Regions from separate parts of the Paenibacillus sp. ATY16 genome, predicted to be linked through region 1. Evidence: a T-box and tRNA genes for the amino acid it is inferred to sense, from the RefSeq annotation. Region 1 holds a T-box; the other holds one or more tRNA genes.
What was found. The T-box of region 1 lies ahead of CFI03_RS23530 (valine--tRNA ligase). A T-box ahead of a tRNA ligase gene usually reads a tRNA of that ligase, here a tRNA-Val.
Positions count from the first base shown of each region.

Region 2: it encodes a tRNA-Val, which carries the amino acid that the T-box ahead of CFI03_RS23530 (valine--tRNA ligase) is inferred to sense. The anticodon was not compared.

Region 1 is NZ_NMOK02000040.1:55,089-71,412, reverse strand. Features, by position in the region: gene CFI03_RS23545 (SPOR domain-containing protein) at 1-1,448, opposite strand, end outside; gene murC (UDP-N-acetylmuramate--L-alanine ligase) at 1,601-2,989, opposite strand; gene CFI03_RS23535 (bifunctional folylpolyglutamate synthase/dihydrofolate synthase) at 2,997-4,373, opposite strand; gene CFI03_RS23530 (valine--tRNA ligase) at 4,401-7,052, opposite strand; T-box leader at 7,210-7,445, opposite strand; gene CFI03_RS23525 (MDR family MFS transporter) at 7,518-9,011, opposite strand; gene CFI03_RS23520 (TetR/AcrR family transcriptional regulator) at 9,219-9,821, shown strand; gene CFI03_RS31370 (LysM peptidoglycan-binding domain-containing protein) at 9,871-11,277, opposite strand; gene CFI03_RS23510 (RluA family pseudouridine synthase) at 11,385-12,383, opposite strand; gene hemL (glutamate-1-semialdehyde 2,1-aminomutase) at 12,411-13,712, opposite strand; gene hemB (porphobilinogen synthase) at 13,719-14,714, opposite strand; gene cobA (uroporphyrinogen-III C-methyltransferase) at 14,774-16,324, opposite strand, start outside.
Region 2 is NZ_NMOK02000023.1:308,792-325,115, forward strand. Features, by position in the region: gene CFI03_RS14285 (cupredoxin domain-containing protein) at 1-512, shown strand, start outside; gene CFI03_RS14290 (RNA polymerase sigma factor) at 624-1,196, shown strand; gene CFI03_RS14295 (anti-sigma factor) at 1,193-1,930, shown strand; gene CFI03_RS14300 (cupin domain-containing protein) at 1,993-2,331, opposite strand; tRNA gene CFI03_RS14305 (tRNA-Val) at 2,465-2,537, shown strand; gene CFI03_RS14310 (hypothetical protein) at 2,749-3,039, opposite strand; gene CFI03_RS14315 (response regulator transcription factor) at 3,278-4,780, opposite strand; gene CFI03_RS14320 (sensor histidine kinase) at 4,797-6,497, opposite strand; gene CFI03_RS14325 (ABC transporter substrate-binding protein) at 6,718-8,028, shown strand; gene CFI03_RS14330 (carbohydrate ABC transporter permease) at 8,150-9,025, shown strand; gene CFI03_RS14335 (carbohydrate ABC transporter permease) at 9,025-9,855, shown strand; gene CFI03_RS14340 (asparagine synthase) at 10,029-10,190, shown strand; gene CFI03_RS14345 (cation diffusion facilitator family transporter) at 10,371-11,288, shown strand; gene CFI03_RS14350 (glycosyltransferase family 2 protein) at 11,370-12,482, shown strand; gene rfbF (glucose-1-phosphate cytidylyltransferase) at 12,532-13,302, shown strand; gene rfbG (CDP-glucose 4,6-dehydratase) at 13,302-14,366, shown strand; gene CFI03_RS14365 (class I SAM-dependent methyltransferase) at 14,359-15,591, shown strand; gene rfbC (dTDP-4-dehydrorhamnose 3,5-epimerase) at 15,608-16,156, shown strand; gene CFI03_RS14375 (acyltransferase) at 16,140-16,324, shown strand, end outside.

The sequences.
Region 1 (16,324 bases):
CACAAATGCGATTGCGACGGCTTTTTATCGTATTCCTCTAGCGATTTGGCCGCCGTATTCATAGATTGAATTAATTTTATGAGAAATGCTTTTCCGGACTCATCCGTTACGCCGGCCTGCATCGCTTTTACGCTTCCCGTCCACTTCTGATACTCGGTTTTCCAGGATTCGGCAGCGGCGGAGCTAAGCGGCGACAAGCTTGGCTGCTCCAGCTGCGTTAAGGCCAATTCATCTAGCATGCCGATCAGACCGATTGTGTTGTTCATAAATGCCGCTGCCGCTTTGGCGTCTCCCGCAAACGGGAACTGCTCGGGCACTTGAATGTCGATCTGCTTGATATAGACGGGAACATCTTCGCCAAGATCATTGCTGAGGGCAAGTGCCCGATCACGGTCTATCGCCATTCCGGCATATACCCGGTAGTCGTTAGCCGTTTGCAGACCGGCAGCAGCCAGCCCTTTATCCGAAAGTTCCTTAATGGCAGCGTCTCTGCCTTCCGTGTTGCTGAATACCCCGTATTGAAGCAGCTGATACGACTGAAGCGGTATGTCCAGCTTCACCCGGCCTGCCGCCTGACCAGTCGAAGGACTCGACGTGCCTCCATTCGCATTCGTTTTATCCCCGTTCGGCGACGCGCTAGGATTCGTTACGGATCCGTTAACGGGATTGGCCAGCTTATTATTGGAATCGGATTGATCCGGCGTATTCGTAAACAGGGAGAGCAGCAAGTAGCCGAACAACGCACCCGTTGCCAGCGCTCCGGCTACCGATAGAAACACTTTGATCCAGGATGGAGGCGCGGAATAATTATGAACGGGACCGGACCAGCGATTTGCCTTCTGTCCATTGTTATTCATGTTCAGGTCCACGTCCAGCTCCGGATAGTGCTGAAGCTCGCCCCAAGGATCGGATTCCTGTTGCATAGGCACGGCATGCATCTCGGGCTGTGCGGACTTTGGCTGTGCGGGCTTTGGTGGTGCGGACTTTGAAGCGGACTTTGGTTCGGACAGCGGGATCGACTCTGCCGCGGGTTGCGCCTTTTGACGGGGATGCCACTGCGCTGGGCGATGCGGCTGCTTGGCTGTCTGTCCAGGCTCCGGCTGAGAGTCAAGAACGGCCGAGTCTTGAACAAGTTTTGGCATTGATACCAGTGAAGCGGCGGGAGCTGCCTGCATCTTCTCCGCTGCTGGAGCCGGTTTTGGATCCGTCTCGCGAATCAGATCCTCAAGCGCGCTGACATCCTCTTGAAACGGACTCATCCAGGGACTAAACGGGCTTTCCGCAGTCTCATATTCGGTTTTGGCATAGAGAGGCACAATATTCGAAGGCTTGCCCTGCTCCCGTTCCGGGGCTTGCTGAGGCTTAGCGCTGATTTCCTTGCGGCCTTTGTCTTCAACACTCTGGCCAGTGCGGTCAAATCGGTAAGTGATCCGGTTATTCTTGTTCATGTCATTCTCTCCTTGTCCCGTTCTTCTACTGCTACTCTATGAGATTCGATAGAGAATTATGATAGATTTGCCTGACTCGCTCACTAAAAAAACGCCCCGAAAAACCTCGTTCGAGGCTTTCAGGGCGTTCTTCGCCATGCTTGATTTATGGTTTATGCTTTTGCTTTCAGCGTCTTCGCAAGCGCATCCGCCGTTTTCCAAATGTCGCCTGCACCCATCGTAATAACAAGATCGCCTGGAGCAACCTTGGCGGTCAAATGCTCCAGCACCTCTTCTTTCGTCGGGATATAAGACGTGTTCGCATTGCTGTTTGTCTTGATCATCTCAACCAGCTTCCGGGAATGAACCCCTTCAATCTGCTGCTCGCCAGCCGGCGAATAGATATCCGTAATGATTACCTCATCCGCCTCCGGGAATGCCCGGCTGAACTGCTCCAGCAGGAAGAAGGTGCGCGTGTAGCGCTGAGGCTGGAATACCGCAATAATACGCTTACCCGTTGCTTTTGCTGCGCTTATCGTTGCCTGAATCTCCGTCGGATGATGCGCGTAATCGTCAATGACCAGAATGTCATTCACTTCGCCAAGCACCTGGAACCTGCGTTTCGCTCCGATAAATTCGTGAATGGCTTCCGCAACCTTATCAAATGACAGTCCTGCTTCCAGGCAGGTAATGACCGTTGCCATCGCGTTGTACACATTGTGGCGGCCCGGAACGGACAATTCGATGGTGCCAAGCGTCGAACCGCGATGCGTCATTTCAAACGATACCTTGCGGTCGCCAAGGCTGATATTTTCCGCTTTATACTCGGCATCGCCGTCGATACCGTAAGTAATCAGCTTAGAGGCTGTGTCCGCATCAAGCTTCGGAAGCAGCTCGGTGATCGTCTCGTCGTCCGCGCATACAATCGCCTTGCCGCCAAACTTCACCTGGGACAGGAATTTGACGTACGCTGCTTTCAGCTTGCCGAAATCACCGTCGTAGTTCTCCAGATGGTCAGGCTCAATATTCGTTACAATAGCAATGCTTGGGTGATACTGCAAGAATGAACCGTCGCTTTCATCCGCTTCCGCAACGACGTATTCGCCTTTGCCGGCTTTTGCGTTCGTTCCCACATTGACGATCTCGCCGCCGATAATATAAGTTGGATCCGCATCGCATTTTTCCATAACAAGCGCAATCATGGAGGAAGTAGTCGTCTTCCCATGCGCTCCGGCTACGGCTACGCCTTTGCCGGCATTCATGAGCCGCGCAAGCATTTGCGCACGGTGCAGCACCGGAATATTCAGCTCTTCCGCTGCCACCCGCTCCACATTGTCTTTCGAGAGCGCCGTCGAATAAACGACAAGATCGGCGCCTTTGACATGCTCCGCCTCATGGCCGATATAGATTTGCGCGCCTTTCGCCGCAAGCTTCTCCGTCAATTCCTGACGGGCTACATCGGAACCGGTAATTTTATATCCCATTTCTAGCATAACGCGGGCGATTGCGCTCATGCCGTAACCGCCGATTCCGATGAAATGAACATGTTCTGCCGTATTCAAAGACGGTTCACCAACCTTTTTCAGAATCCGAGTTGTACAATATGCGGGAGCGAACGTCACCTATCAAATAAAGCGTACCAGTCACAACCCCAAGGTCTGTTTCCCCGGTCAATTGTTGCAATTTGCGGAGGCCTTCGCGCCAATCCTTCTCCACGATAAGCTCAAAGGAAGACTCCGCGGGCTTCACTTCGCGGACAAGATCGGCGAGAAGCTCCGCATCAAACTTGCTGCGGAAATCAGGCTCGGTCACGATAAGCGTATCCACTATTGGTAGTATATGCTTTAGAACATCCCGATGATTCTTATTCTCTACCATCGCCATCATGACGTGAAGACGGTCATACCGGTAAGTCGAGCGAAGCGCCTGAACAAGCGATTCAGCGCCTTCCGGATTATGCGCTCCGTCAATCAGAATGCGGGGCGAACGGGATACCATCTCGAGACGTCCCGGCCATTTCGCCTCGCGCAGCCCTTCTGCGAGAGCGTCGTCTTCTACGATCAATGCGTAATATTGACGAAGCACTTCAAGCGTCATGACCGCAACGGCGGCATTCGTCCGCTGGTGCGCGCCATTAAGCGTAATCGTGAGCGGTTCAATCGAACGGAACATGCCTTCGAAACGGAAGGTTTGCTCATCCTCTTCGCTGGACAGCTCCTTGATGTTGAACTGCTCGCCTAACAGATACAGCGTACTCTTCTTCTCCGCTGCCGACCTCTTCACAACCTCAACGACTTCAGGCTGATCCACTGCGCTAACTACCGGAACGCCGGCTTTAATAATGCCGGCCTTCTCGGAGGCTACAGCCTCGAGCGTGTTGCCAAGCCGGTCCATATGGTCATGGCCGACATTCGTAATGACGGAGATGATAGGCGTAACGATATTCGTCACGTCCATTCTTCCGCCGAGCCCTGTTTCCCAAACGACGTAATCCGGATAAGTAACGGTCGCATAGAACAGAATGGCAAGAGCCGTAGATACTTCGAACATCGTAGGCGAGCCGAACTCCGTCTCCGTTAATTCCTCTACATGCGGCTTAAGCACATTGGCTAGACGAAGGAGAGTTTCTTCTTCGATATCCTGGCCGTTATATTGGAATCGGTTTGTGAATTTCGTAATGTAAGGCGAAGTAAACGTCCCTACGTCATATCCGCATTTCATCAATACGCTTGTTAGGTACGCGCAGGTTGAACCTTTGCCGTTCGTACCGGCAATATGAATGAATTTGAGCCTGCGGTGAGGGTTATTCAGTCTCTCCAGCAGCTCCTCGATACGGTCAAGACCCGGGCGGATTCCGAACGGAATAAGCCCGTTGATCCAATCGACCGCTTCCTTATAGGAACGAAGCATGCCGCTTCGTTCCGTTTCTGTTCCGTTTTCGATCATCGTAAACGTCCTTCTTCCATCAGATCATTAGCTGCGCAGCTCTTCGATGCGCGCAAGAACCTTATCGCGTTTGCTTGCGTAGTCTGCCATTTTGGCGCGTTCTTCTTCAATGACTTTAGCCGGTGCCTTCGCAACGAAACCTTCGTTACCAAGCTTTTTCTCCACGCGCTCTACTTCGGAGCTCAGCGTTGCCAGCTCTTTCTCGAGACGGGCGATCTCCTGCGAGATATCGATCAGTCCCGCAAGAGGCAAGTAAAGCTCCGCACCGGTTACGATTGCCGTCATTGCTTTATCCGGAGCGGCCAGACCAAGACCGGTCTCAAACGACGAAGTGCCGCAGAAACGTCTGATAAATTCCTCGTTGCGGCTGACAATCGCCGCCTCGGCTTCGCCGGAAGGCTTGATCATTAGCTCAACCTTCTTGCTCATCGGTACATTCACTTCCGCGCGAACGTTGCGCACCGCACGGATAATGTCCATGAGAAGCTCCATCTCTTTTACCGCTTCCGGCGCTTCAAGAGCCTCGTCGTATACCGGCCAAGCGGCTACGGTAATCGATTCGCCTTCATGCGGCAGATGCTGCCAGATTTCTTCGCTGATATAAGGCATAAACGGATGAATCAGACGCTGCGTACGGTCAAGCACATAAGCCAGAACCGACTGCGTTGCACGCTTTGCCTGCTCGTCAGTGCCGTACAGATTCAGCTTCGCAAATTCGATGTACCAGTCGCACAGATCATCCCAAATGAAGTTGTACAAAATACGTCCGGTTTCGCCGAACTCGTAGCTGTCGATCAAACGGGTCGCTTCGCGCACCGTTTCGTTCAGGCGATGCAGAATCCAGCGCTCAGCCGTACCGAGATTGCTCTTGATATCGATGTCGGATGCCGCAAAGCCTTCAAGGTTCATCAGAGCGAAACGGGAGGCGTTCCAAATCTTGTTCGCAAAGTTGCGGGCCTGCTCGACCTTCTCGATCCGGAAGCGCAGATCCTGACCCGGCGTGCTGCCCGTCGAGATCATGTAACGCATCGCATCGGCACCGTAGTTCTCGATGACGTCAAGCGGGTCAACGCCGTTGCCAAGCGATTTGGACATTTTGCGTCCTTCCGCGTCGCGAACGAGACCATGCATCAGTACGTCCTTAAACGGGATTTGATCCGTGAACTCAAGCGCCGTAAAGATCATGCGCGCAACCCAGAAATATACGATGTCGTAGCCCGTTACAAGAACATCCGTCGGGTAGTAACGTTTGAAGTCTTCCGTTTCTTCCGGCCAGCCGAGCGTGGAGAACGGCCAGAGCCCGGAGCTGAACCAGGTATCCAGAACGTCTTCGTCCTGACGAAGCGATGTGCTGCCGCAAGCCGCGCAGGCCGTTACGTCCTCGCGGGCAACATGCATCTCGCCGCAAGATTCGCAGTACCATGCCGGAATACGGTGGCCCCACCACAGTTGGCGGGAAATACACCAGTCGCGGACATTTTCAATCCAGTTCAAATAAATTTTCTCGAAGCGGTCCGGTACAAAGTTAACGCCATTGCCGGATTTTTGCGCTTCGATCGCGCGTTCAGCCAGCGGCTTCATCGCAACGAACCATTGCGTCGACAAATACGGCTCAACAACCGCGCCGCTGCGCTCGCTGTGGCCCACCTGATGCACGTGGTCCTCGATGCGGATGCAAACGCCTTGCTCCTGCAGATCCTTCACCAGCTTCTTGCGGCATTCCGCACGGTCGAGACCTTGATAAGGACCCGCATGCTCGTTCATCGTGCCTGTCTCATCCATGACGATGATTTGCGGCAGGTCATGGCGCAGGCCAACCTCGAAGTCATTCGGGTCATGCGCAGGCGTAATTTTTACCGCGCCGGATCCAAAATCCTTCTCCACGTAATCATCGGCAATAATCGGAATCTCGCGGCCAACTACCGGCAGTACGAGCATCTGGCCAATCAGATGCTTGTAACGCTCGTCTTCCGGATGGACCGCTACGGCCGTATCGCCAAGCATCGTCTCCGGACGCGTTGTTGCAACGGTAACATAACCGCTGCCGTTCTTGAGCGGATATTGGAGATGGTACAGATGGCCGTTCAGCTCTTTGTACTCTACTTCGATATCGGACAAAGCCGTGCGGGCCGCCGGGTCCCAGTTAATAATCTTTTTGCCGCGGTAAATAAGGCCCTTCTCATGCAAACGGACGAATACTTCGCGTACCGCTTTGGACAAACCCTCGTCCAATGTAAAACGTTCGCGGGAATAGTCCAGAGACAGTCCCATTTTGCCCCATTGCTCGCGAATGGTGTTCGCGTATAGCTCTTTCCAGTCCCACACCTGCTCCAGGAACTTCTCGCGGCCAAGGTCGTAACGGCTCAGCCCCTGTTCGCGCAGCTTCTGTTCTACCTTGGTTTGGGTAGCAATGCCCGCATGGTCGGTGCCAGGCAGCCACAGCGTGTCAAAGCCCTGCATCCGTTTGGTGCGGATAATGATATCTTGAAGGGTGAAATCGAGCGCATGCCCGATATGAAGCATCCCCGTAACGTTTGGCGGCGGGATTACGATCGTAAAAGGCTTTGCTTCCGGGCGCTGGCCCGCCTTGAAAAATTGACCCTGCTGCCAGAAGTCGTACCACTTCTGCTCGGCTGCCTTCGGATCGTAAGTCGTCGGCATTGTTGTCTTGTCTGACATCTTTACATCCTCCTAAAATGAATTGCCAATCTAGGTTGTTTATCAACCGTTTGTGGTGATTCATGCTTCGCAAGCATAAACCAGAATTTTACTTCGCAAGCATTGCCATTCCTGTCATTGCATGGATAGAAATACAAAAAAACCTTCCGCCCTTATAGCAAAGGACGAAAGGTTATCTTCCGTGGTACCACCTTTGTTCCGCACCTCAGACAAAGCAAGCGCGGCACTCAAACAGATAACGGCTGCGGCCGGCTTGAAATAACGGATGAACCCGCTTCATTCAAGCAACTCCGGGGCGACAAGCGAAGCAGTAAATTCCTGCGGTACCTTTCAGCGTTACAGTCCCGCTCTCTGAAGGCTTGGCTGCTTACTCTTCCCCTTCAACGTCAATATATGTTGAAAAAAATCAGATATAGCATATTTTATCCAAGATGCCCCCGAAAGTCAACTTGCGTCTACGCCTAATTAGTGGCCCATCATCATTGGCATGTCGGCTTTTTCCGTGCTTGCGCCTTCCGCGCGCTTTGGCTTCGAGAGCAGGAAACCTACTAATGTACCTACAACACCAACAATCGTTAGGATTAGGAATGTGTCTCCATAAGAAGCAGAAGCAACATGGGATGCAATAGCCGGTGTAATATCAGCAGGATTCTTAATGCCTTCCGCAGCCATATAATGCTCGGTGCGTCTAGCGAGAATCGTCGCAAGACCCGCTACTGCAAAGGACGTCATTACCTGCTGGGCTGCACTTGTAAGCGAAGTTACGCGGCCAACCAGTTCAGGAGGTGCTGCTTGAATAATATGCGTATTAAGCGGCATCATCGAGAGGCCCATACCCGCTCCGAGTAAAATGAGCGGAAGAATATAAGTGCCTACCGTTGCATCGGCTGAAATGTTAGAGAGCAAGAATGCGCCAATCGTAACAATCCCAAGTCCGCTCATAACAAGCGGACGGGCTCCAATCTTATCAAAAAGCTTCCCGCCGATCGGCATAAAGATCGCAGCAGCTAGCGCTTGCGGCAGCAGGATCAAACCAGTATCAAGAGCGGAGTAGCCTTTAGCTGTTTGCAGGAACAACGGGAACAAGAACAAGGTGCCAAAGAGTGCAATTTGAGATACCCACTGAACAACGATACCTTTGGAGAAATCCGCAGACTTGAATACACGAAGTTCCAACAAAGGCTGCTTACGGTTCAATTCAACAATAATAAAGATAATGAGCGAAATGCCGCCAACAATTAGACCGGTCAAAGTTTTGGTAGAGCCCCAGTCCGTACCGCCTTCGCTGACGCCGTACGCTAGGCCTGCAAAGGCAAGCGGCGCAAAGATCATACCAAGTAGATCAAGCTGCGGAACGGATTGGCGTGCCAATGCCGGCAGTGTACGAAGACCAAGGAGTACGGCTACCGCCCCAACAGGGATATTGATAATAAAAATCCAATGCCAAGTTACATAATCAACGAGCCAGCCGGCAAGTACCGGACCAAGAGCAGGTGCGAGCAGCATCGGAATACCGATCATTCCCATTACTGCGCCTTGTTTGCCCGGAGGGCTTAAGCGATAAGTAAACGCCATTGCAATCGGGGCAACCATACCGCCGCCCAGTCCTTGAATAATACGATAAATAATCAATTGCTCGGCAGTTGTCGCAAAAGCGCACAAAGCAGAGCCGATTGTGAACAATACGATCGAAGTAAGGTAAATCTGCTTTGCTCCGAAACGGTCAGACAACCATCCAGCCAGCGGAATAACAGCAGCTTGCGCCAATGCATAACCGGTAACGGTCCATTGTACAAGTGACAGCGATGCCCCGCCAAAGTCCTCACGCAATTTCGGAATTGCCACGTTCATGGCTGTACCGTCAAGAATTACCATGAACATCCCCACAATGATAGCCAGAAGCGGCACCATAATGGATTTAATAGACATGGAGCTGTTTGTTGCATTTGCTTCAGTCATTATATTTCTCTCCTCCTAAATATCTTTCTCTATTTATCTTTCTTGTAAAACTGCTGACGCCTTGACCTCTTCATGATCCAGCAGTAAAATGGGTAAGGCGTAAGACGACTGCGGACAATTGTCCGCTAACGTATGATACCGGACAATTGTCCGGTTGTCAATACAGCCTAGCTTTATTTATTTTTTGTTAAATTGGAGGGTGCTCGCATGAACGATAAAAAGAAGGACTCGCAAGAGGTAAGCAAGATGATCCTGCAAGCCGCCAGGTCCCTTTTCGCCGAACACGGTGTTGAAGCCGTCAGCATGCACCAGATTGCTAAATCAATTCAGATTGGACAAGGCACGTTGTACAGGCGTTATGCGAATAAATCCGACTTATGTATGGACTTAATGAATGATACCTTCGAGAGTCTGATGGAGGAAATCCGCCTGCTGCTCGAGCCGCTCGCCGATAAGCCTGTTCATGACAGACTGACGGCTGTTTTCCGTCGTCTGCTCTACTTTTCTAATGATCAGCTGGAATGGCTGAATGTGATTAAGGTCAGCAGACCTTGCAAGCCGGATGAGATGGATTTCTTTGAAAGTCCGAGCTACAGGAAATTAAACCATTTGTTTTTGTCTCTCCTCCGGGAGGCACAGAGCAAGGACGAGATTATTGCACTCGTCCCCGAGTTTACGGCCCATATGATGATTAGTGCCATGGCTCCCGAATCTCTTATCTATTATTCGAAAGTGCTGGGCTATTCGATCGAACAGATTGCGGACAACTTCTGCATCACCATGCTTGATCCGCTGTTTAAATCTAATTAAAAAGCTCCACCGTCAGCCTCGGGAGGGCTAACGGAGGAGCTTTTTTTAATTATGGGATATAAAGCAGCTGACCCTCCGCGACGGAAGATTCGTTCAAGCCGTTATACAGCAAAATTTCGCGAGGATTGAGGCTGTATCTGACCGCAATCGACTCCAGCGTCTCATCTCTTTGGACGATGCAGACACGGATTTTGCGGAATTCGTTCTCCTCCGACTGTTTGCCGAGGAATAAGGTCTTCCACTCGATATCGTCGCCGGATGAGCGGGTTTTAGCCTGCTCGGCTTGCTTGGCTGCAACCTCTTCCGCCGCCTGTCGCGCAGCCTGCTCGCGCTTGCTCGTTTGAAGCAGCGTCATTAGACCAACATTGGGCGCTTGCTCCGGATTGTTTTCCGGCTGCTTGCTGCCGACGCCTATCCGGATCTCCTGCTTCTCGTTGTCCGGCACGCGGGGAGCCTCCGGCTGCGCCTGCCATTCCGCTTCGCCTGCCGAGTCTCCGCCGAAAGAAGCAAATGCCTCCTCGTTAGGCTCATCCGCTTGTTCGGCAAATGACTCCTCCTGCCATTCCTCTTCTTCCTGTTCGAACTCGTAAGTATTCTCCCTCTGCGAAGGCGGGGGCGCCTGAGGAGGAACGGTTGGCTGATAGAACGAAGCAGCATTTTGTTGATTCGCAGGTTGATAGGACTGCGCCTCGGGCTGGGTTCCAGGCTGATTGGCCGGCTGGCTCGATTGGAACCACTGCGAAGCAGACCAGCCGCTGTCCCTCGGCGAAGCCGAAATCGTGACGGAAGCATCGGCTTCTTCGGCTTCGTCTATCCCTTCTTCCTGCTCCTCTTCCTCGAATGCCTCGAAGCTTTCTTCTTCCTCTTCTTCCTCGAACTCTTCTTCCTGAGCTCTTTGCGTTCCAGGAAGCTGGCCTGCATAGCCCGTAAAATAAGGCTGCTGCGTCACGGACTGCCACGTTTCCTGAGGCTGGGCCTCAATGTCCGATTGCGCCTCTGCCTCGAAATCGGATTCCTCATTCGAAGCCTCGCGCTCATGAACGACCGTTATCGGCTCCTCCCGCCATGCCTCTTCCGCATCGGGAAGCGGTTCAACGAGTATACCTCTAAGCGATAACACGCCGGTCACGTTAAGCGTCCGCGCGGACAATAAATCTACGTCAAAATTATCGATTTCTACCGAAATGTCGTCAAGCCGAGATACCCGGTTGAGCGGCAGCGTAATTTCGACCGGAATCCAGTGCTCCAGCGTCTGCAGGCTTCCTCCGTCCGATTGGCCGCGATACACGCCGTTTAAGAGCAGTTGCCCTTTCAGCACCGCATGATCACCCTGCTCAATCACCTGAATACGCGGGGTTAGCTCAATTTCCTCCAGTTCGTCAATCGCCGCTACCTCATCCGGCAAATGAATACGCTCATACAAATCAAATCGCAAGCCTTTGGATTGATCTGTCACGCGATATCCTCCCTCCCAATACCATAAATGAAAAGCAAATGCCTAAAGCTTGGGCTAAAGTTACATTCACTACTATCTATATGGCGCGGAAATAAGGCGCATGACTATCAATTTGTCCGTCTGCCCAGCTTGTCAAGAAGATTCGCAAGCCATTCGGGCTCCGCTGCGGCCGCTTCTACGAAATCACCCGTCCATGGATGAGGAAAAAGCAGCCGTTCGCCATGGAGCGCCTGATGCTGCAGCAGTCTCGTATCTCCGCCGTACAGCTTGTCGCCAAGCAAGGGATGGCCAAGATGGCTCATATGCACGCGAATTTGATGGGTTCTGCCGGTTTCCAGACGCAAACGGACAAGAGTAGCATCCGAAAAAGCGCGAATGGTTTCATAGTGGGTAATAGCCGGATCGCCGCCGGGCGTTACGCGTCGCCTTGAAGAATGATGACGGTCTTTGCCGATCGGAGCATTAATCGTGCCGGACGGCTTTTTCACCTTTCCTTGGACGACGGCAAGATAACGCCGATCAATCCGTTTCTCGCGCATGGCTTCATCCAGCACCCATTGGGCTAGATCATTCTTCGAATACAGCACCGGACCGGATGTATCGTCATCCAGACGATGAATATGCCGGACGGGAAGCGGATCCCCTTGCTCCAGCAGCCATCGCGCCACCGCTTCATCCAGTGTACCGGTCTGACCGGCATGGGATTCGTGAACCGGCATACCCGCTGGCTTGTTAAGGACAAGGCAGAAGTCATCCTCATAGAGGACCTCCGCTGCCTGTGTTAGAGAGGAATAGCCGCCGCTCTTTGCTTTGCGGTATAACGGATCCGAGACGGGGTCTATCGGCGGGAAAGCTAGGAGGCGAATCCTCTCTCCCTCCCAACCGATACCGCCAACCGAGAACAGACGGTTAATCCATTTTGCCGGAAATAAAGAACAGGCCAGCAGCCATTGCCGCACAAGATGCGGATGACTGCCGGCCTCCGGAATGGAAAGCTGCTCCGTTAGCTGCCCGGAAGCCGAATCCTTGCCTGTCGTCTGCCCGGCCAAATCCGCCGGCAGAAGCGAAAGCCATTGCCCCTCGCGTCGATAAGGACGTTTATGCATGGATATCAAACCTTCCCGTTCTACATTTTATAAGCTTGCAAGTGCCTGGTCATGGACGGCAATCGTTGCATCGATATCCTCGTCCGAATGGACGGCGGACACAAACATGCCTTCAAACTGCGAAGGAGCAATACTTACGCCCAGATCAAGCATCGCAGAGAAGTAAGCTTTGAATTGTTCAAGATTAGACGTCTTGGCGGTCTCGAAGTTAATGACATGCGTATCGGTGAAGAACGGACATACCATCGAACCAACCCGGTTAATCGTTGTTGCAATGCCATGCTTGGCGGCATTTTTCTCAAAGCCGAGCTGCAGACGGACGGCTTGACGCTCGAGCAGCTCGTAAGTTTCTTTCGTTAACAGCTTCAACGTTGTATAGCCGGCTGCCATTGCAAGCGGGTTGCCGGACAAGGTGCCGGCTTGATAGATCGGACCGCTTGGCGCGATCATTTCCATGATCTCGCGTTTGCCGCCGTAAGCGCCAACTGGCAGACCGCCGCCGATCACTTTGCCGAAGCAGGTCAAGTCCGGCGTAACGCCGTACAGACCTTGCGCGCAGCTGTAATTGACGCGGAAGCCGGTCATAACTTCGTCAAAGATGAGCAGGCTGCCGTATTGCTCCGTCAACTCGCGGAGCCCCTGCAGGAAGCCCGGCAGCGGCGGGACAACTCCCATATTGCCCGCTACGGGCTCGACGATAATGCAGGCGATCTCTTCGCCGAATTTTTCGAAGGCCAGCTTAGCCGATTCCAGATCGTTATATGGAACGGTTATCGTTTGTGAGGCCACGCCTTCGGGAACGCCGGGGCTGTCCGGAAGGCCAAGCGTGGCTACGCCTGAGCCGGCTTTGATAAGCAGGCTGTCGGCATGCCCGTGATAGGAGCCTTCAAATTTCAAAATTTTGCTGCGCTTCGTATAACCGCGCGCAAGACGCAGCGCACTCATCGTCGCCTCCGTACCGGAGTTAACCATACGGACGATATCAACGGATGGAACGCGTTCAACGACCAGCTCGGCCATCAGAGTTTCCAGCTCGGTTGGCGCGCCAAAGCTTGTTCCTTTTTCCGCGGTTTTCTTAATCGCTTCGATCACTTCGGGATGGGCATGCCCCATGATGAGCGGTCCCCAGGATCCCACATAATCAATGTAGCTGTTGCCATCGATATCATATACGCGGCTGCCTTTTCCGTGATCCATATAAACCGGGTTAAGACCTACGGATTTGAATGCGCGCACCGGGCTGTTCACGCCGCCGGGAAGCACCTGCTTCGCACGGGCGAAAGCCTCTCTCGAACGGTCATCGCGTCTATTGCCAATCGATCTGCTCATCCTTCGTTATTCTCCTCTCAGCCAGCGCGAAGCATCCTTCGCATGGTAAGTAATGATCAGATCCGCGCCGGCGCGCTTCATGCTGATCAGCTTCTCAAGCACAATCGCCTTTTCGTCAATCCAACCGTTTGCCGCAGCGGCTTTCACCATGGCATACTCACCGCTTACGTTGTAAGCAACGATCGGCAGATCAAAGCTGTCGCGAAGCTGGCGAACGATATCAAGGTAAGAAAGGGCAGGCTTGACCATGAGCATATCCGCGCCTTCGAACACGTCGGAATCCGCTTCGCGCAAAGCTTCGCGGGCATTAGCCGGGTCCATCTGATACGTCTTGCGGTCGCCGAACTGCGGCGCGGACTTCGCTGCATCCCGGAAAGGACCGTAGAAGGCGGAAGCATATTTAACCGAATACGACAAAATCGGAACATGGCTGAAGCCCGCTTCATCCAGTCCTTCGCGGATAGCCGATACAAAACCGTCCATCATGTTCGATGGAGCAATCACGTCCGCACCCGCTTCCGCCTGGGAAACGGCCGAGCGAACGAGCAGCGACAACGAAGGATCGTTATCCACAACCGCCGTTCCCGTAGCTTCATCCAAATGCACCATGCCGCAATGTCCGTGATCGGTAAACTGGCAGAGACAAGTATCCGCCATAACGATCAGCTCAGGCGCCCATTTCTTGATCAGGCGCGTAGCTTCCTGAACGATTCCGTTCGGATCATAGGCCGAAGTACCTTCAGCATCCTTATGGTCAGGCAAACCAAAGAGCATAATCGCTTGAATGCCAAGAGAAGTAATCTCGCGGATCTCCGCTTCCAGAAGATCAAGGGAGAAGCGGTATACGCCGGGCATCGAGCTAATCTCTTCTTTGATGTTCGTCCCGTATTTCACGTAGATCGGATATATAAAATCATTCGCCGTCAGTACGGTCTCGCGTACGATATTGCGCATAGCGGCCGATTGACGCAATCTGCGGTGTCTCACAATGGGAAATGCCATTTCAAATTCCTCCTCTAATCCTGCTAGCGATGCGATGGGTATGCGATAATTGCCGGTAATTAAGACGGATCAGCCTTCAAACGTTTGGTGATTTGAAGCTGAACCAACGCTTCAACCAGTGCTTCGATTGTAGCATCCTCCGGTTCAATTGTAACGGAAAGTCCGGCTTCGGAGGCCGTCTTCGAAGTCACGGGGCCAATGCTGGCCACATCGATGCCGGTCAGCTGCGCGACCGGATCCTCGAATCCGTTCCTTCGAAGCACCTCAAGCAGATTCGTTACCGTCGAGGAGCTGGTGAATGTAATCGCGTGAATTTCCCGATTGCGGATCCATTCAAACGCCTGCTCATCCTGCGAATCCGCAATCACCGTCTCGTAAACATCCAACTCAATTGGGACAAGACCCTTAGCCTTCAACTCAAGCGGCAAAATCTCGCGCGCGAGATCGCCACGCGGGAGAAGAACCTTCTCTCCCGGCTTCAGCTGGCCTTCCAGCTGTTCGAGCAATCCTTCTGCCTGAAACTTGGCCGGCAGCTGATCCGCAATCAAGCCACGCTTGCGCAGAGCTTCCGCAGTCCGTGGACCAACCGCCGCAATACGGGCGGCATGGAAGCGCCGGATATCCACGTTAAAGCGATCCAGCCAGTTGAAGAAGTACTCCACGCCGTTCACGCTCGTAAACATGATCCAATTATACGACTCCGCATCCGCAAGAGCGATACGGATCGCTTCGGCAGCAGCCTCCTCCCGGGGCTCGCGCGTCTCAATTACCGGCAGTTCGCAAGGCTCGCCGCCAAGCTCTTCAATCCGGTCAGCCAAGTCGCTGGCCTGTGCCCTGGCCCGCGTGACAAGCACACGCACCCCAAAGAGCGGCTTTTGCTCGTACCATTTCAGCTTGTCCCGCTGGAGTACCACATCGCCGACAACAATAACCGCCGGCGGCTGGAAGTTCGCCTCTTTCACGATCCGTTCAATCGACTCCAGCGTGCCGACAATCGTCTGCTGCTCCACGCGGGTCCCCCAGCGGATAAGGGCAACCGGCGTTGTTCCCGGCTTGCCGTGGCGGATAAGCTGCTCGGCGATATAACCGATCTTGGCTACACCCATCAAGAAAATAAGGGTGCCCGTCGCATTGGTCACCTTGCCCCAATGGATGGAGCGGTCGAGTTTCTCCGGACTCTCATGCCCCGTAACAATGGACAAGGAAGAAGCTAGGTCCCGGTGAGTCACCGGAATACCGGCATAAGCGGGCACCGCGATTGCCGACGTAATGCCCGGAACAATCTCGAACGATACGCCATTCTCCTGCAGCAATTCCGCTTCCTCGCCGACACGGCCGAAGATCGTCGGATCCCCGCCTTTCAGCCTTGTGACCGTATGCCCTTCCAAAGCCAGATCGACAAGCAGCTGGTTAATCTCTTCCTGCTTCATCGTATGGCGGTCAGGAAGCTTGCCGACGTAAATTTTACGGGCACCTTCCTTCATATATCTAAGCAGCCTTGGGCTCGCCAGGCGGTCATAAACAACAACGTCGCTTCGCTTCAGACATTCCAGTCCGCGGACCGTAATAAGCTTTGGATCTCCCGGTCCGGCGCCAACGAGATAGACAAC
Region 2 (16,324 bases), on a different contig from region 1:
CTTCGGAATCGCCGTCACCGTCTGCAGCTCCAGAAGCATCGGCAACAGCGAAACCCCAAGCTTCGGCGACGGCCAAACCGCAGGCTTCGGCAGCAGTCACGCCAAAACCTTCGCCAGCCCCCACCCATGATGATCATCATGGCGGGCGCACGAACGATGATGATGATGATGATGATTCGAAGACATCTCCTGCTGCCAGCGAGGATCATCCAAAAAGCTCGCCTGCCGCAACAGCGTCGAGTGCGGACGATGGCGGCAAGGAATATATCGTTGAAATTTCGAATTTCGCCTTCTCCCCTGCCAAGCTGGAAATAAAGCCGGGTGACCGCGTCAAATTTATTAATAAGGACGAAATCAAGCATAGCGCGACAGCCGATGACAATTCTTTTGATACCGGGCTGTTAGCCGAGAATGAAGCTAAGACCGTTACCTTTGATAAAGCAGGCGAGTTCGCTTATCACTGTATGCCGCATCCGGGCATGCAGGCCACGATTAGCGTCTCGGACAAATAGAAATAAGCTTAGGGATAACCAGACTTGGTTATCCCTGTTTTCCTTACGTATTGCAAGGCTGTAAACAGTTGATAGAATAGATTTATATTATCCTCTTGGAGGTACCATCGTATGCGGGAGCTTACGGATCATCAATTGATGCTGCTCATTCAGAGCAAGCAGAGCGAAGCGCTTTCTGTTCTATACGACCGTTACTCGTCTCTCGTTTATTCCTTCGCCTGGAAAACGTTAAAAGACGAGAATGTCGCGAAAGAAATCGTCCAGGCCGTATTTATGCGATTATGGACAACCAAATCCGTCTATGATCCCGAGCAAGGCAGGTTCTCCAGCTGGCTGCTGACCATTACCCGCAATATTACGACCGACTGGCTGCGAAAAAGACGGAGAGACACGGCCCCCCTTGTTCAAGTCGAACCGGAGCAGCTGGCCAAAATTCCCGACGAAGGTTCCGCGACGCCGGAAACGGCTGCCGTTAACAGCGAGATGAAGGACCAGATCCGCAGCGCTTACCGCGATTTGTCCGCCCAGCAGATCCATTTGCTTGAGCATTTCTATTGGCAGGGCTATAGCATCAGCGAGCTTGCGACCATATATAACCAGCCGATAGGAACGGTAAAGAACCGTCTGCATCAGACTTTAAAAATATTACGCAGGCATCTCGTGGCCGAAGGAGAGCAATCATGAAGCAGCAAAATGTGACGGTTTGCCATAATGCCCTTGACTATATTTCGGGTGCTTGTTCCGATAAAGAAAAGAAAGCTTTCGAACGGCATCTTCCAGGCTGCCCGGCCTGCCAGACCGAGCTCGAAGAGCTAAGGCTCGTATGGGACTCCCTCCCTTCCGATATGGAGCTGATCGAACCGCCGGCCGAGTTGAAGCAGCAGGTCATGGACGCCGTGCTGGCCTCCGTGCTACCGCGCCCTGCAAAACGTTCCTTCCGCAAGCTGACCTGGGCTGCTGCCGCCGCAGCGGTACTCGCCGTATTGGTTGCGGGCACGGCTTGGAATGTGGAGCTGTATCGCAGCCGAAGCGGCCCATCCGTTATCCCTATCGAACAGGCGTTGTCCGTATCCGCTTCCCAGATCAATCAGCTGATATCCTTAAAGCCGGTATCGGATGACGTCGCTTCGTCCTATGCCGTCGCCTGTATTGTGGATAACGGAAGCAATAAGCAATTTGTCGTTTACGTATTTGGCGCACCCGCTTCCAAGGACAGCACTGTCTACCAGGTATGGCTCAACCATGCCGGGCAAAAGGATAGCGCCGGTACTTTCAGGGTTGATGACAAAGGTATCGGGGTACTCGCGATGCCCATATCCGGCGATACGCTTGCCTTTGACTCTATTGGCATAACGCTTGAGCCTGACGAACACGGCACGCAGCCAAGGGGAACAAGATTATACAGCTCGATCTCCTGATGCATAAAAACCGCCATCCGTACGATCTTACGATCAGGTACGAATGGCGGTTTATTTACTGATTAGGAAGGATATCTGTCTCCCCTGGTTGTAGGCTCCGATATGACAAGAAACTGAATGTCGCGATCCGATTGGTTAAACATCTGGTGCGGAGTATGCGGGGCTACGTGAATCCCTTCATGCGCTTCCAGCTCAAAAGTCTCGCCGGCAATCTCAATAGTCGCCGTCCCCTCAAGAACAAAGAAGAACTGTTGGGACTTCTCGTGGTAATGGCGCGTTTCAGCCGTATGCGGCGGCATTTTCTCATGGATGATGCTCAAATCCTGCCGCTTCAGCAGATGCCAGCCGTCACATTGGTCCCCCCATATGTAGTGTTCCGCGTTTTGTCTGCTTGTCTTCATTTCGGTCTCTCCTTGTTGTCAGCTTGACCTTTAATGTGATAAATATCGTAGCAGTTTTTCGGGTTTGAGAAAAGGTAATAATTGTGTTGACATTCATTTTGGATGCTGATATATTAATATTCATCACTTACACGATCTGTTAGCTCAGCTGGGAGAGCACTATCTTGACAGGGTAGGGGTCAGTGGTTCGAGCCCACTACAGATCATACGAACAGAAACCCGCAAAGCCTTAGGCTCTGCGGGTTTTCTTATTGGTACAGGTATTTCATATGAAGTGATACCGGAGTGCAGGAAACCCGTGCCTTATACATAACCTACTGATCTTCTATTGTTAAGGGTATTGTATATGCCTTCTCTAGCACGCACGCCTCCACACAAATAAAACAGCCCAATTCACACGATATTCGCGTTTTTGCTCTATTTTTTCGAACGTTTCTTGGAAGATGCTTTAACTTGTTTCCCGCGTTTCGCGCTCGATACCATAACGTTTTTCTCAGTATGCGTGTAAAGATGCTGATAGACGGGACAACAATGATGTTGCTTCACCGTTTCAATATTTTGGACGACATTTACAAGCTGTGGATGGTAGTAGTTCTCATATAGAGTAATCGGAGGATCATAAATCGTCTGCGTTGGACAATCGGGACAAAAGTTAGCTTCATTCATACTACCTACATTGCCCATGCCCATGTAATAGTTGCGATTCACTGTAATTATCCCCTTCCAGTTTTGGATTACAGCTTATTGTATTCACTTAGGGGAAATACGACCTGTACACTTGACCCTGAAGGCGATAGCCTCCGATATTCATGAGAGTTGAAAGACGAGAGAATTGCCGTGTATTGGTTATTGCCTGTTCAAGCGGCTATTACGATAATTGTTACATTCTTTGATATTCTTATAGCTAAAAAAAAAACGGTGCATGGACTATCCATGCACCGTTTTTTTAAAACTCTGAGATCACACACTGCTCCTTATACTCGCTTGGGCTAATTCCCGTATGATCCTTGAACACGCGGGAGAAATAATGCTGGTCGCTAAACGAAAGAGCATCCGCGAGCTCCTTGATTTTCAGATCCGGCTTCGCCCGCAGCTGCTTGCAGGCTTCCCCGATCTTCATCTCCATATAATATTGGACGAACGTTGTGTTCGTATATCGCTTAATAATCCGGCTCACATAGGACGCGCTGACATGGAATTTGGCTGCCAGATCATTGATGGAAAGCTGCGAAAATTTATGGAGCTTAACGTAAGCATCCATTTGCTCGAACAGCTCTTCTCCGCTTTTCCGGTTGCGCTGCTGCAGCTTCTCAAAGCTGTGGGCACACCAGTTCAAGCATTGCTCGCAGAATCTCTGGTAGCTGCCTTGCTCCAGCATTTCTTTGACAGCCGCTGCCGCTGCCAGCCTTTCCTCAGGTCCGCTGCTCGGCAGAGCATGGACGAAAGCATCCCCAATCGCCGATACAAGTCTCTCCAGATCGACATATCGGGCATGCTCGCTATAGGAGATTTGCAAATACTCTCGTAGTTTAATCAGGAATGGCTGCGATTGGCGCTGCTCGATCATATCGGTAAAGCTTCTGATCATGGCTTCCTTCACCGCTTGTTCGGGAATGCGGTAATCCGTATCGAGCAGCACTCTTTTATCCAGCAGCGTTTCTTCTTCAAGCAGACCTTTCAGCCTATCGTATTGAAGCTGCAGCTGTTTGAAATCTACCGGCTGGAAACAGCCCGCCATAGCGATTTCAATATCAACGCTAAGCAGCAGACGTTCAATGGATTCCATCCAAGCAAGAGTTGTGGCGAACCGCTCCTTCATAGCCGGCTGAACAAAAACAAGATAACGGTCCGAATCCTTGGCCGGAAGCACCCAGCAGCTTTGCGGCTGGCAGATGGCTTCAAGCATCGTTTGCAGCGTTTCGACCTTCCAATTGCCCGAATCCGGAGTAAAAGGCTGCTTGCCAATCAGGAACAGCGAGACCGGCTGCTCATGAAATTGCGGTCCAAGACGCAAGCCGGATAGAAAGGCAGGTGGCACAATCGACTTTAGAGGCTCCAGGCTGTACTCCAGCTTTTCCGCGAGCGAATCTACGATACGCTGCATAACCTCGATCAGTTGGTTACGCTCGACGGGCTTCAGCAAATAATCGAACACCTGCAAATTAATCGCTTTCCGCGTATATTCGAAATCGCTGTAGCTGCTAATGAGCACAACTTTCAGAGACGAATGCAGCCTCATAGCCTGCTCGATAAGTTCAAGCCCGCCCAGCTTGGGCATTCGGATATCGGTAATCAGGATGTCGACGGGCTGCTTCTTCAAATAATCCAGTGCCTCTTCCCCATTATAGGCCGTAGCGGCGATCCGGATCGGCAGTTCGGATGATTCGAGAAGCGCCTTGATATTGCGCAGTATCGGCTTGCTGTCTTCGGCTATCAAGGCGGTAAACATAGGCTTTCTACTCCTTCTAGTAAAAGTCTTTCGTGAGAGAGGCGATAATTTGCACGGTTGAACCTTTTTCCTCCCCCGCGTTATTGTACAGATTGAAAAATAACCTGTTCTTATACATGAGCTTGAGCCGGTTCACGGTATTAACAATCCCCATATTCCCAAAGCTTGAAGGCATATGGAGCTCATGCTCCCTTGCTTCGGAATTCGAGATATTATTCATGATTTCATTAATCTTGCCGGCTTCGATACCTTCGCCATTATCGCTGATTTCAATGGCCCATATGCCGTTATACAGCTTGACCAGAATTTTGATGCGCCAAGGCGGATCGGTATTCGTAAACGCATGCTCGATACAGTTCTCGACGAACGGCTGGATGACCAGCCTTGGAAGCTGTATGAGATTGGCGGCAGCATCTTCGGCGATAATTTCCCATTCAAGATCGGTTTCGTAGTTTTGCTCGACAAGCGACAAATAGTTTCGGGTATGCTCCAATTCTTCCGCCAAGGAAACATGCTGGTAAGGAGACGTCACGATATACCGCAAGGAATCGGACAGATGCTTGCACATATCGGATACCGCTTTGTTTTTACCCTCTTGAGCGGCAATGCTAATCAAATATAACACATTGTGAATAAAATGCGGCGAGATTTGCGCTTGAAGAGCCGAGTTCCTCGCCTTCACTTCTTCATGCAGCGCCAGCTTTTCGTTTTCGATCGATTGATGGAGACGGCCTAACAGCTCCTGAAAGGATTCGCTTAAAGCCATCAGCTCGTTGTTATGGGAACGGTTGTCCACTCTGACATCCAGGTTGCTATAGTTGATGCGCGACATCTGGCCTCGCAGCTTCCGAATCGGCAGCAGCAGATTCCGGGTACTGAAATAAATATACACGAATGAAAACAGCATCAGAATGGAAATAAGCGTAATCGATAAATATTGGACGGAATTGACCGGTCCAAGTACGGCCTGCTTCGGTGTAACCACATAAGTTGTCCAGTCGGTGCTGGCCGAATGGTTATAGGCGATGTAATTGGAATCGCCGTCCACGTACATCCCGCTGCTCTCGGGGTCAGCCTTCATAAGCTCCAGATGATCCGGCTCCTTGGCATTCTTCGAGCGGGCAATCAGCTGATTCTTCTGATCCATGATATAGACTTCGCCAACCGCAACGTCTTCCGTTGGCAGCTGCAGCTCGGATTGGTCCAGCTGAATGGATAGATAGCCGTAAATCTGGCCATTCTGATTGATAATCGCTCTATCAAACGCCGTTATGCCGTTCTTCTGCTGGTATAAAATATAGTCGTTGTTATCCATTGCAGTCCGCAGCCCGGCCTCGAGCAGCAGCGGGTTTGACGGATAACCGATGTAAGAAGAAACCGCCCTTCCTTCAAGATCATAGATGATCATATCCCGAATATCCACGCTGGGACCGATTGCCTCGAACATCATCTGTTTCAATATGCGGCTCTGCGTCAGACCTTCAGCGGAATCCGCCGAATGATACCCTCCGGATAATGCCGCCGCGACTTGCTGGTTAGACAAAACGCGCTGGGACAGCTGATTCTGGTTTTTAATATATTGGTCCAGCTGCCCGCTGATTTTGGCTGCCGTCAGCTGCTTATCGTTTTCATTGTTTTCCTTCAATGGCCGGATGACCTGCCAATTCACATAGGCCAAAAAGCAGCACAGCACAACTAACAGCAAGACTAAAAACATAAGAACTACCTTCGTTTGAAGGCTGGTGTGTCGTGGAGTAAATTTGATTTTTTGACTGAAGCCTTTCAAGAATGATAGCCTCCGATTCGAAATGAGTTCAGAATTTTACACAGAAAAGGTAAAGGTCAAACATGTACCTCCTTTTGAAAAAAACCTACAATTGGATTGTAAACGGATTCAGTAGAAGATACAACAAAGGGTAACATGAGGGGAGAAAAACATGAAGCAAACAGCACGTAAGCTATCATTGGGCGCAGTAAGCGCAGTACTAGCCGTATCGCTGGCAGCATGCGGTAGCAACAGCTCAAATTCCGAAAGCGGAAGCACCGGAGGCGGCAAAAAAGTAACGATTGAGCTTGCTCTATCCAAAAGCTCTCAGGACTCCGCATTCGTACAGCAAGACCTGCTCGACGAATTCGAAAAAGAAACGAATATCAAAGTTAATTTACAGCTGCTTCCCGCAGAGCAAACGTCGACCGTTCTCCAGACCAAGCTGGCCGTTAACGAAACGCCGGACATTCTGCAATACAACCTGGCTAGCGCGACGACCGACCTTAATCTTGAGCGCAACTTTGAAATCTTGGATGACCAGCCTTGGGTCAGCCGTCTTCTGAACAAAGACGTCCTGTCCGCATACGGCCATGTTTACAGCTTCCACGTAAGCCAAGATACGGGCATGCAAGGGGTGGTATACAACAAAGATATTTTCAAAGAGCTTGGACTTGAAGTTCCGAAGACGTATGACGAATTCCTTGCGGCTTGCGAAAAAATTAAAGCAGCCGGCTACACGCCAATCTTTATGCCATTCAAAGACAACTGGGCGGCTAACGTCATGCCGGGCGCATCGTTTGGCGAATACGCGGCCAAAAAAGAACCTACCCTCTTCGATGATCTGAACGCAAACAAGAAAAAATGGACGGACATTCAAGCGTTCCAGACAATCCTTGACCAGCAATACGATCTGTATAAAAAAGGCTACACCAATACCGACGTCTTGAGCGACAGCTATGACATGGCTGCGGGTAAATTCCTGAACAAGGAAGTAGCGATGATGTTCATGGGCGACTGGCTGATCGAGTCGGTACAGCAGCAGGATGCTAACATGAACCTTGGCCTTTTCGCTTACCCTACCGACAACAGCGGCGACGCGTACCTTGGCGCAAGCCCGCTTGGCGGCCAGCTGTTTATCCCGAAAAAAGCGAAGCATATCGAAGAAGCCAAAAAATTCCTCGACTTCATTGCAACAAAAGAAGTGGCGCAAAAAATCGTGAACAACCAAAGCTACGTATCCAATTTCAGCGACGTAACAACGCCTGAGCTTCCGGCATACAAGCAAGAAATTTTGGACAACTACATCACGCCTAAGAAGGTTGCCATGACGATGGACGCATACATGCTCGTTGACCGCAGCGAACTGTATAGAAGCCTGCAAGACGAGTTCACGGGCAGCAAAACGTCCCAGCAAGTGCTTCAAACCTGGAATGACAAGTTTGCCGAGCTGATGAAGGACAAAGGCGAAGCAGGCTTCTAAGCTACAACAATAAACCAATGCACGTTTCTGCGGCTGCTGTTCCATACGGCGGCCGCTCCTTCTAAAGAAAGCCACAGCAAAAACTAGAATATAAAATCAACAATTTTGGTGGGATGAGAAAATGATGACACGCTCAAAAAGTATGTACGGCTATTATCTCGTATGGCCTGCGCTGCTGATCTATACGGTCTTCTTCGTAATGCCGGCCATTATCGGCCTGTATTACTCCTTTACCGACTGGCGTCTGGATCGTATCGGCATCAAATTTATCGGCTTCGATAACTTCAACAAGATCTTTACGGACGATACCTTGCTTCTTGCCATGAAAAACACGTTTATTTTTGCGCTAGCAACTGTTGTCGGAAAAAATGTGATTGGCCTTGTACTGGCCATCGCTTTAAATATGCGGCTTAAATCCCGCAATTTCCTTCGCGCCATATTTTACTCTCCATCTATTCTAAGCGTACTCGTAATCTCTATCGTCTTCACCCCCATCCTTCGCACGGAAGGCATGGTGAACAAGTTTTTTGACGCCATCGGCCTTCACTTCCTGAGCCAGGCATGGCTGACCGATCCTCATCTCGTTATTTGGACAGTTGCTCTCGTTGCCATCTGGCAGCAAGCCGGCTTCCAAATGGCTATATATTTGGCTGGCCTGCAATCCATCTCGAAGGAATACTACGAAGCTGCAACGATTGACGGTGCGGGTGCGTGGAGAAGCTTTACGAACATTACCGTTCCGCTTCTGCTGCCGGCCATCAATATCAACTTGATGCTTACGCTGATTGGCGGATTGAAGGTCTTCTCCGAAGTATTCGTATTGACGAGCGGCGGTCCGGGCAATTCCTCGCAGGTTGTGGGTACGATTATTCTCCGGGCGTTTGGCGAAGGCAACTGGGGCCTGGGCACGGCGATCAATACGCTTCTGTTCCTCATCGTCAGCCTGATTGCCATTCCGCTGCTCGTATTCATGCGCCGTAAGGAGGTTACCGAATAATGAATTTCGCTCGAAAAATATCGCTGCGCAACTACCTGGTAGAAATCTTGCTGTTAATCGCTTGCCTAGGCATCATTATTCCGCTGTTGCTTATGATTTTCGGTTCGTTTATGACGAGCGCGGAAGTATCCAAATTTCAAATCCGGTTTCCGGACAAATGGATGTTCTCCAACTATGTGACCGTATTTAAGGAAGGCGGTCTCGCTCGGGCGTTTTTGAACGGAATCGTCATTACCGGTGTATCCGCCATTTTGAATATTATTACGTCTTCCGCAGCCGCCTTTATACTAGCGCGCCGCGACAGCAAGGTTGCAAGCTACCTGTATCTGTTTTTCTTTATGGGGCTGATCGCTCCGATGTCCACGATCACAACGATCCGCGTTGTGCAGTGGCTGGGCTTCTACGGCAGCATCACGAGCGTCATTCTGATCTACGCAGCTTTAAATACGGCATTCAGCATCTTTTTATACAGCGGTTTTATCAAATCGGTGCCAAAGGTCCTCGATGAGGTTGCCTTTCTGGAAGGCGCGAGCCTGATGGGCGTGTTCTTCCGAATCATTACGCCGCTTATCGTACCGGTTAACGCGACGGTTGCAATCATGGTATTTATGTCGGTATGGAACGACATCACGATTCCTCTGTATTTCCTTACGGACAGCTCGACATGGACGATGCCCCTTTCCATCTACAACTTCTACGGCAAATACAGCCGTGACTGGAATCTCATTTTTGCCGATCTCGTAATGACGTCGATTCCTGTCCTCATTCTTTATTTAGCGGGACAAAAATATATCGTCAGCGGTCTTACGGCAGGCGCGGTAAAAGGTTAAAAATTGTCCTTCATTAGAAAGCCTTGAGCAATCAAGGCTTTTTTGTTTCTATCAGACGGTCCGCGCCATGAATGTTGATAGCCGTGCCTATCCGCAGCATCAGCGGCATGCATTTTCTTCCTTAAATCGCGCAAACTAAGCCGTCTTGCAAAACAATCGAAGGAGTGGATAACATGCGTGAAGGTTTGATTCCTGCCGTTCTCGGAACCGTTGTGTCGGCCTCTGGTGCATCCCTACTAAGAAAAAGCAAGTATAAGCTTGTGGGTACCGATGTTCTCGGATTTGGCTTGGCCCATATGGTGCTTGGCGCCATTGACCTGATTGAGCACCGTTAGTTTTGCAGGACAAGCTGGGAGGGAGCCCTTGGCTCCCTCCCTTTCGCTGACTTTTAACTGCACCTAAAAATCTTGACCCGTTGCAACACTGTTTCTCTAGACCCACACGACCTTCATCATATATGATAAGGGTCGTTGTTTTTTTCGCGTGGTTAGGAAATTATTGGAGGTTGTAATAGAGTGAGCGATTCAAACGTATCAAGTACAAAAGTTTCATCGAATGTTTTCGCCATCTGGATCAGCTTATTCAGCAATCTGATTCTGACGGGCATTAAATTAATCGTAGGCCTTATGTTCAAAAGCCAGGTATTAATCGCTGACGGCGTACATAACGCCGGTGACGTCATAGCGTCGATGGCCGCCTTGGGCGCCGCAAAGGTAGCGCAAAAACCCGCGGATGAGGACCATCCGTACGGTCATGGGAAAAGCGAGCTGATCGGCTCTGCGCTGGTCGCCATTATTATGGTGATCGCCGCTTTATTTATCGCTTACCATTCCTTTGAGTCCTTCTTCCACCCTGCCGCCGCGGCAAGCATGGTCGCCTTTGTTGCCGCCGTTGTCTCTCTTTTCTGGAAGCTGTGGTTATACATTTATTGCATACGAATCAGCAAGCAGACGAGCAGTAAAAGTCTTGAAGCTACCGCTTTCGATCATCTGGCCGATGTTTATGCGTCGCTTGCCGCCGTTCTCGGGATCGGAGCGGCTATTATCGGGGAGAGAAACGATATCTCGTTCCTTAGCTACGGCGATGCGGCCGCCGGGATTGTTGTTGCTTATTTCGTATTGAAGCTTGCTTATCATATGGGAAAAGAAGCCGTGGATGTACTAATGGAGAAAACCGTTTCTCCGGAGATGCTTCAAGATTACGAACGTCTTGTCTCCTCCATCCCGGAAGTAAAACGCATTGACAGAATCCGGGCCAGAGAATTCGGCCAATATGTCATGATTGATGTCCGCGTTGGCATTCCCGGAGAGCTTACCATTCAAGAAGGCCATGACGTCTCCCGAAAAATAAAACAAATCATTCTCGAGCATCACAAGGACGTGGAGGAAGTCCTCATCCATCTGAATCCGTGGTATAAGGATGATTCGGAGTAACCCTCGCCTAAAGACCTGCAAAGGTCTTTTTTTGATTCCAAAAAATACAATTTAACAATCGGGAATCTGTCTATTTGCGAGGTGATCGTTCTGCCTAACCAACCATTCGTCAGCTTTGTTGTTCTTGCTTATAACCATCTCGAGATAACCAAACGTTGCATCGACAGCCTTCTCCTGCATACTCCGTTAGAAGGCAACGAATTGATTCTTGTCAATAATGGCTCCTCTGACGGCACACAGGCATATTTTGATTCGATCCCGGGAGCCAGCCCCGTCCATCTGCCGCAAAACGTCGGTCCGGTCAACGGATTTAATGTCGGAATGAATGCTGCGCAGGGAAAGTATATCGCATTAATCAGCAACGATATGATTCTAACCTCCGGGTGGCTTCCGAATCTGATCGCTTGCATTGAATCGGATCCGGGGATCGGATTCGTCTCTCCGGGAGCCAACTATGTAAGCAACTTTCAGCAGATCAGCCTCCCCTTTCAGACGCTTGAGGAAATGCAGGTTGAAGCGAAGGCGTATAACGTATCCGACCCGAACAAATGGGAGGAGCGGGTACGGCTGATGCCCGTCATCCTCTTCTCCCTGACCGATCGGCTCCGCGAAATCGGGGGCTACGACCCCCGCTTCTACTTCGGCGAGTTCGGAGACGATGATATCAGCTACCGGTATCGCAGAGCCGGCTATAAGCTTGTCTATGCGGGAGATACGTTTATTTATCACCACGGCTCGGTCACAACCGGCATCGATCAGCAGCAGAACAATTCCCTCCAGGTCAGCAGGCAAATTTTCTACAATAAATACGGAATAGATTCCTGGGCGGAAGGGCTGCCGAATATGCAGCTCGTAGACGCCGTAAGAAGGCAGTGGTCGCCCCGGGAATCGGTCTCCATCCTCGCCATTAACTGCTGCATTGGCGCTACGCCTCTCGCCGTCAAAACGTTCATGAAGCAGCAAGGCGCCCGCAATGTCCGGCTTACCAGCCTATCGAATCAAGAGAAGTATTTGGTTGACCTGCGGACAATCTCCGACCGTACATTCTATTTCGATACATCGGAAGATTTCCGGCAGCTGCTTGGCGGCGAACAATTCGACTATATTTTATTTGAGCATGGCTATTCCGAATTTATCCGATCCTTCGATGAATTGAACCGCTATTTGCTGCCTACGGGCCACCTCTTCGCGTAGCTTAAACGCATCAGCAACCGAACGATATTCGCCAGAAGGAGGTTGCCCCGTGAAAGCTGTAATCCTGGCCGGCGGACTCGGAAGCCGCTTATCCGAAGAAACGATATCCAGGCCTAAACCGATGGTCGAGATCGGCGGCAAGCCGATTTTATGGCATATCATGAAGATTTATTCGCACTACGGAATTCACGACTTTATCATTGCGGCCGGCTACAAATCCTACGTGATAAAGGAATATTTCATGCATTATTACCTGCATCAGTCCGATGTCCACTTTGATCTGTCCGACAACCGGATGACGCTGATGAATTCGAAAGCCGAGCCTTGGAAAATAACGGTTGTGGATACGGGCGAGCATGTGATGACAGGCGGGCGGCTGAAGCGGCTGGCTCCTTATATCGGCGACGAGACCTTCTGTTTCACATACGGCGATGGCGTTGGCGATATCCATATTGGAGAACTGCTTGCTCTTCACCGCAGCGATGGCAAGCTGGCCACCGTAACCGCAGTGAATCCCGGAATGCGATACGGCATTCTCGAGATTGAGGATCGGAAGGCTCTCTCCTTCAAGGAAAAACCCCATAACGATAAGCACTGGATTAATGGCGGTTTTTTCGTTCTGGAATCGAAGGTCATTGAATTGATTCGCAGCGATGAGACCGTCTGGGAGCATGGCCCACTGGAGTCGCTCGCTTCTTTTGGAGAGTTATCGGTCTACCAGCATCAGGGCTTCTGGCATTCGATGGATACGCTAAGAGACAAGAACGAGCTGAATGAGTTATGGAATAAAGGAAATGCGCCTTGGAAGGTGTGGAAATAATGGACACGTTCTGGCATGGAAAAAAAGTGCTCGTCACCGGCCATACCGGTTTTAAAGGGAGCTGGCTGTGCGCGGTATTGAAGGACCGGGGAGCCGAAGTCGTCGGCTATTCGCTCCCCGCTTCCGCGGCGCCTAATATGGCGGAATGTTTAACGCTTGATATCACTTCAGTAACAGGTGACATCACCGATCTGACCGTTTTGTCGGAGACGTTATCCATCCATCGGCCTGATATCGTCTTTCACCTTGCTGCCCAAGCGCTTGTCCGGGACAGCTACCGCGACCCGCTTGGGACCTTTTTGACCAATGCGTACGGCACTGCCGTCCTTCTGGAAGCCGTAAAGAAATCTCCCGCTTCCACCGCAAAGGTCGTCATTAACGTTACAACCGACAAGGTTTACGAGAACAAAGAATCGGCAGAAGGCTATTCGGAAAACGATCCGTTAGGCGGGTACGATCCCTATAGCGCAAGCAAAGCCTGCTCGGAGCTCATTACCGGCAGTTACCGGGATGCGTTTCTCGCTCCGCTTGGCAAACGGATCGCAACCGCCCGGGCGGGCAATGTGATCGGCGGAGGCGATTGGGCATCCGACCGTATTGTACCGGACCTGATTCGGAGCATGACTTCAGGTGAACAGCCGGTTCTTCGGAGCCCTGATGCCGTACGCCCCTGGCAGCATGTGCTGGAGCCCATTAACGGCTATATCCTTCTTGCGGAAAAGCTCTGGCAGGATGAGCAATATGGCGGGGCATGGAATTTCGGACAGACCATAGACCAAGGAATAACGGTTGGCGAACTAGCCGCGCGTCTTATCCGTCGATGGGGAAATTTGCCGGAGCTCGCGTATGATACCGGCAAGCAGCCCCATGAAACCAACACCCTTCTGCTCAATTCCGATAAAGCTTACCGAAGGCTTGGCTGGGGCTCCAGGCTAACCGTTGAGCAGACTATCGGCTGGACGGTAGACTGGTACCGCGCCTTTTATGACGGAGAAGAGATGCAAGCCGTTACTTTTGCGCAAATCAGCCAATACGAGCAATTGGAGGTGAACCGTCCTGGCTAATGCCATATGCCGCTCCTGCCGCCATCCGCTGCAGCATGTGTTTGTTGATCTCCGCACCTCCCCCCTATCCAATAACTTTCTGCGGCCGGAGCAGTTAAACCAAGGAACCGCCTATTATCCGCTGCGCGTTTTTGTATGCGGGCACTGTCTGCTCGTCCAATTGGAACAGTTCGAATCGCCTCGGGAGATCTTTGAGGAATACGCCTATTTCAGCTCGTATTCTTCCAGCTGGCTTGCTCATGCCAAGCAATATGTAGACGCTATTATCCCCCGCCTGTCTTTAGACCACTCATCCTCCGTTATCGAGATTGCGAGCAATGACGGCTATTTATTGCAGTATTTCACACCGTACAACATTCCGGTTCTAGGTATTGAACCAGCTAAAAATGTCGCAAAGCAAGCGGAAGCAAAAGGCATCCCTACGGTATCGGAGTTTTTCACATTGGCTTTCGCCAGACAGCTTGCCCGGGAACGGGGGACCGCTGACCTCATCATCGGCAACAATGTACTTGCCCATGTTCCGGAGCTGCAGGACTTTGTTGCCGGCCTCAAGGAGCTGTTGTCCCCTACCGGTACCCTTACCTTGGAGTTTCCTCATCTACTGCGGTTAATGGAAAACAATCAATTCGATACGATTTACCATGAGCACTTTTCTTATCTATCTCTTCTCAGCGTTTCGCATTTGTTCGAGCGTGCCGGATTAACGATCTATGACGTTGAGGAGTGGCCGACGCACGGCGGTTCTCTGCGCGTATTTGCCCGGCATACCGAGCATGCGAAGCTGACGGTTACCCCTCGCGTGGAAAAGGTACGGTTTGAAGAAATCGCATACGGCCTGAAAAATGTGAAGACGTATTTCCGTTTTCCCGCGCAAGTAAAAGCGGTTAAGGAGGAAATATACCGCTTCCTGTTCCAGGCTTCCCGAGAGAACAAAAGGGTTGCGGCTTACGGAGCTCCCGCCAAAGGCAATACGCTCTTCAATTACCTCGGCGTCGGCACCGATTATATCGATTACGCCGTGGACAAAAATCCGTACAAACAAGGCTTATACATGCCCGGCAGCCGGATCCCGATCTACTCTCCCGGGCGAATCATGGAAACAAAGCCGGATTACCTTGTCATTCTGCCCTGGAATCTGAAAGACGAGATTGAGAAGGAACTCCAATATACGCGACAATGGGGAGCCAAGCTGGTCGTCTGTATTCCCAAGCTCGAAATTTATTGAGAAAGGATGATGCTATATGCTTTTTCATAAAACATCGCTAGAGGGCGTATATTTGATCGAGCCGGAGCCGATCACCGATAACCGCGGATTTTTTGCCCGAGCCTTTTGCCGCGATCAGTTCAAGGAACGGGGGCTTGAAGAGAACTTCAGGCAGTGGAGTATTTCGAGCAATATCCATAAGGGGACAATACGCGGCATGCATTTTCAGAACCTGCCGTTTGCCGAGAACAAAATGATTCAATGCATACAAGGCAGCGTATACGATGTCGTGGTAGATATCCGGAAGGACTCAAAGACCTACAAGCAATGGGAAGCCTTCCGGCTTACCGGCGAAAATCATCACATGCTCTACATCCCCCCTGGATACGCCCATGGCTTCCAAACGCTGGAGCCCCACTCCACTCTGTACTACCATATGTCCGGCATTTACGATCCTTCCGCGCAGAATGGAGCGCGATACGACGACCCTGCCTTTCAAATTAAATGGGTATACGACAATCCCGTCATAAGCGAGCGGGATGGCCACCTCGCGCCTTGGAGCGATGACTATGCACTTGATCTCTGATTCGGCAGCGATCTCCCCTTTATGCGATCTTGAAACCTCCGTCCGCGGCAGCAAGCTTGTAATAGGCGACCATTGCATGATAGATGCTTTCGTGAAAATCAAATTTGCCGGAGGCTCCGGCGATGTACGGCTGGGCCAGCATGTTTACATCAATTCCGGTACCGTTAT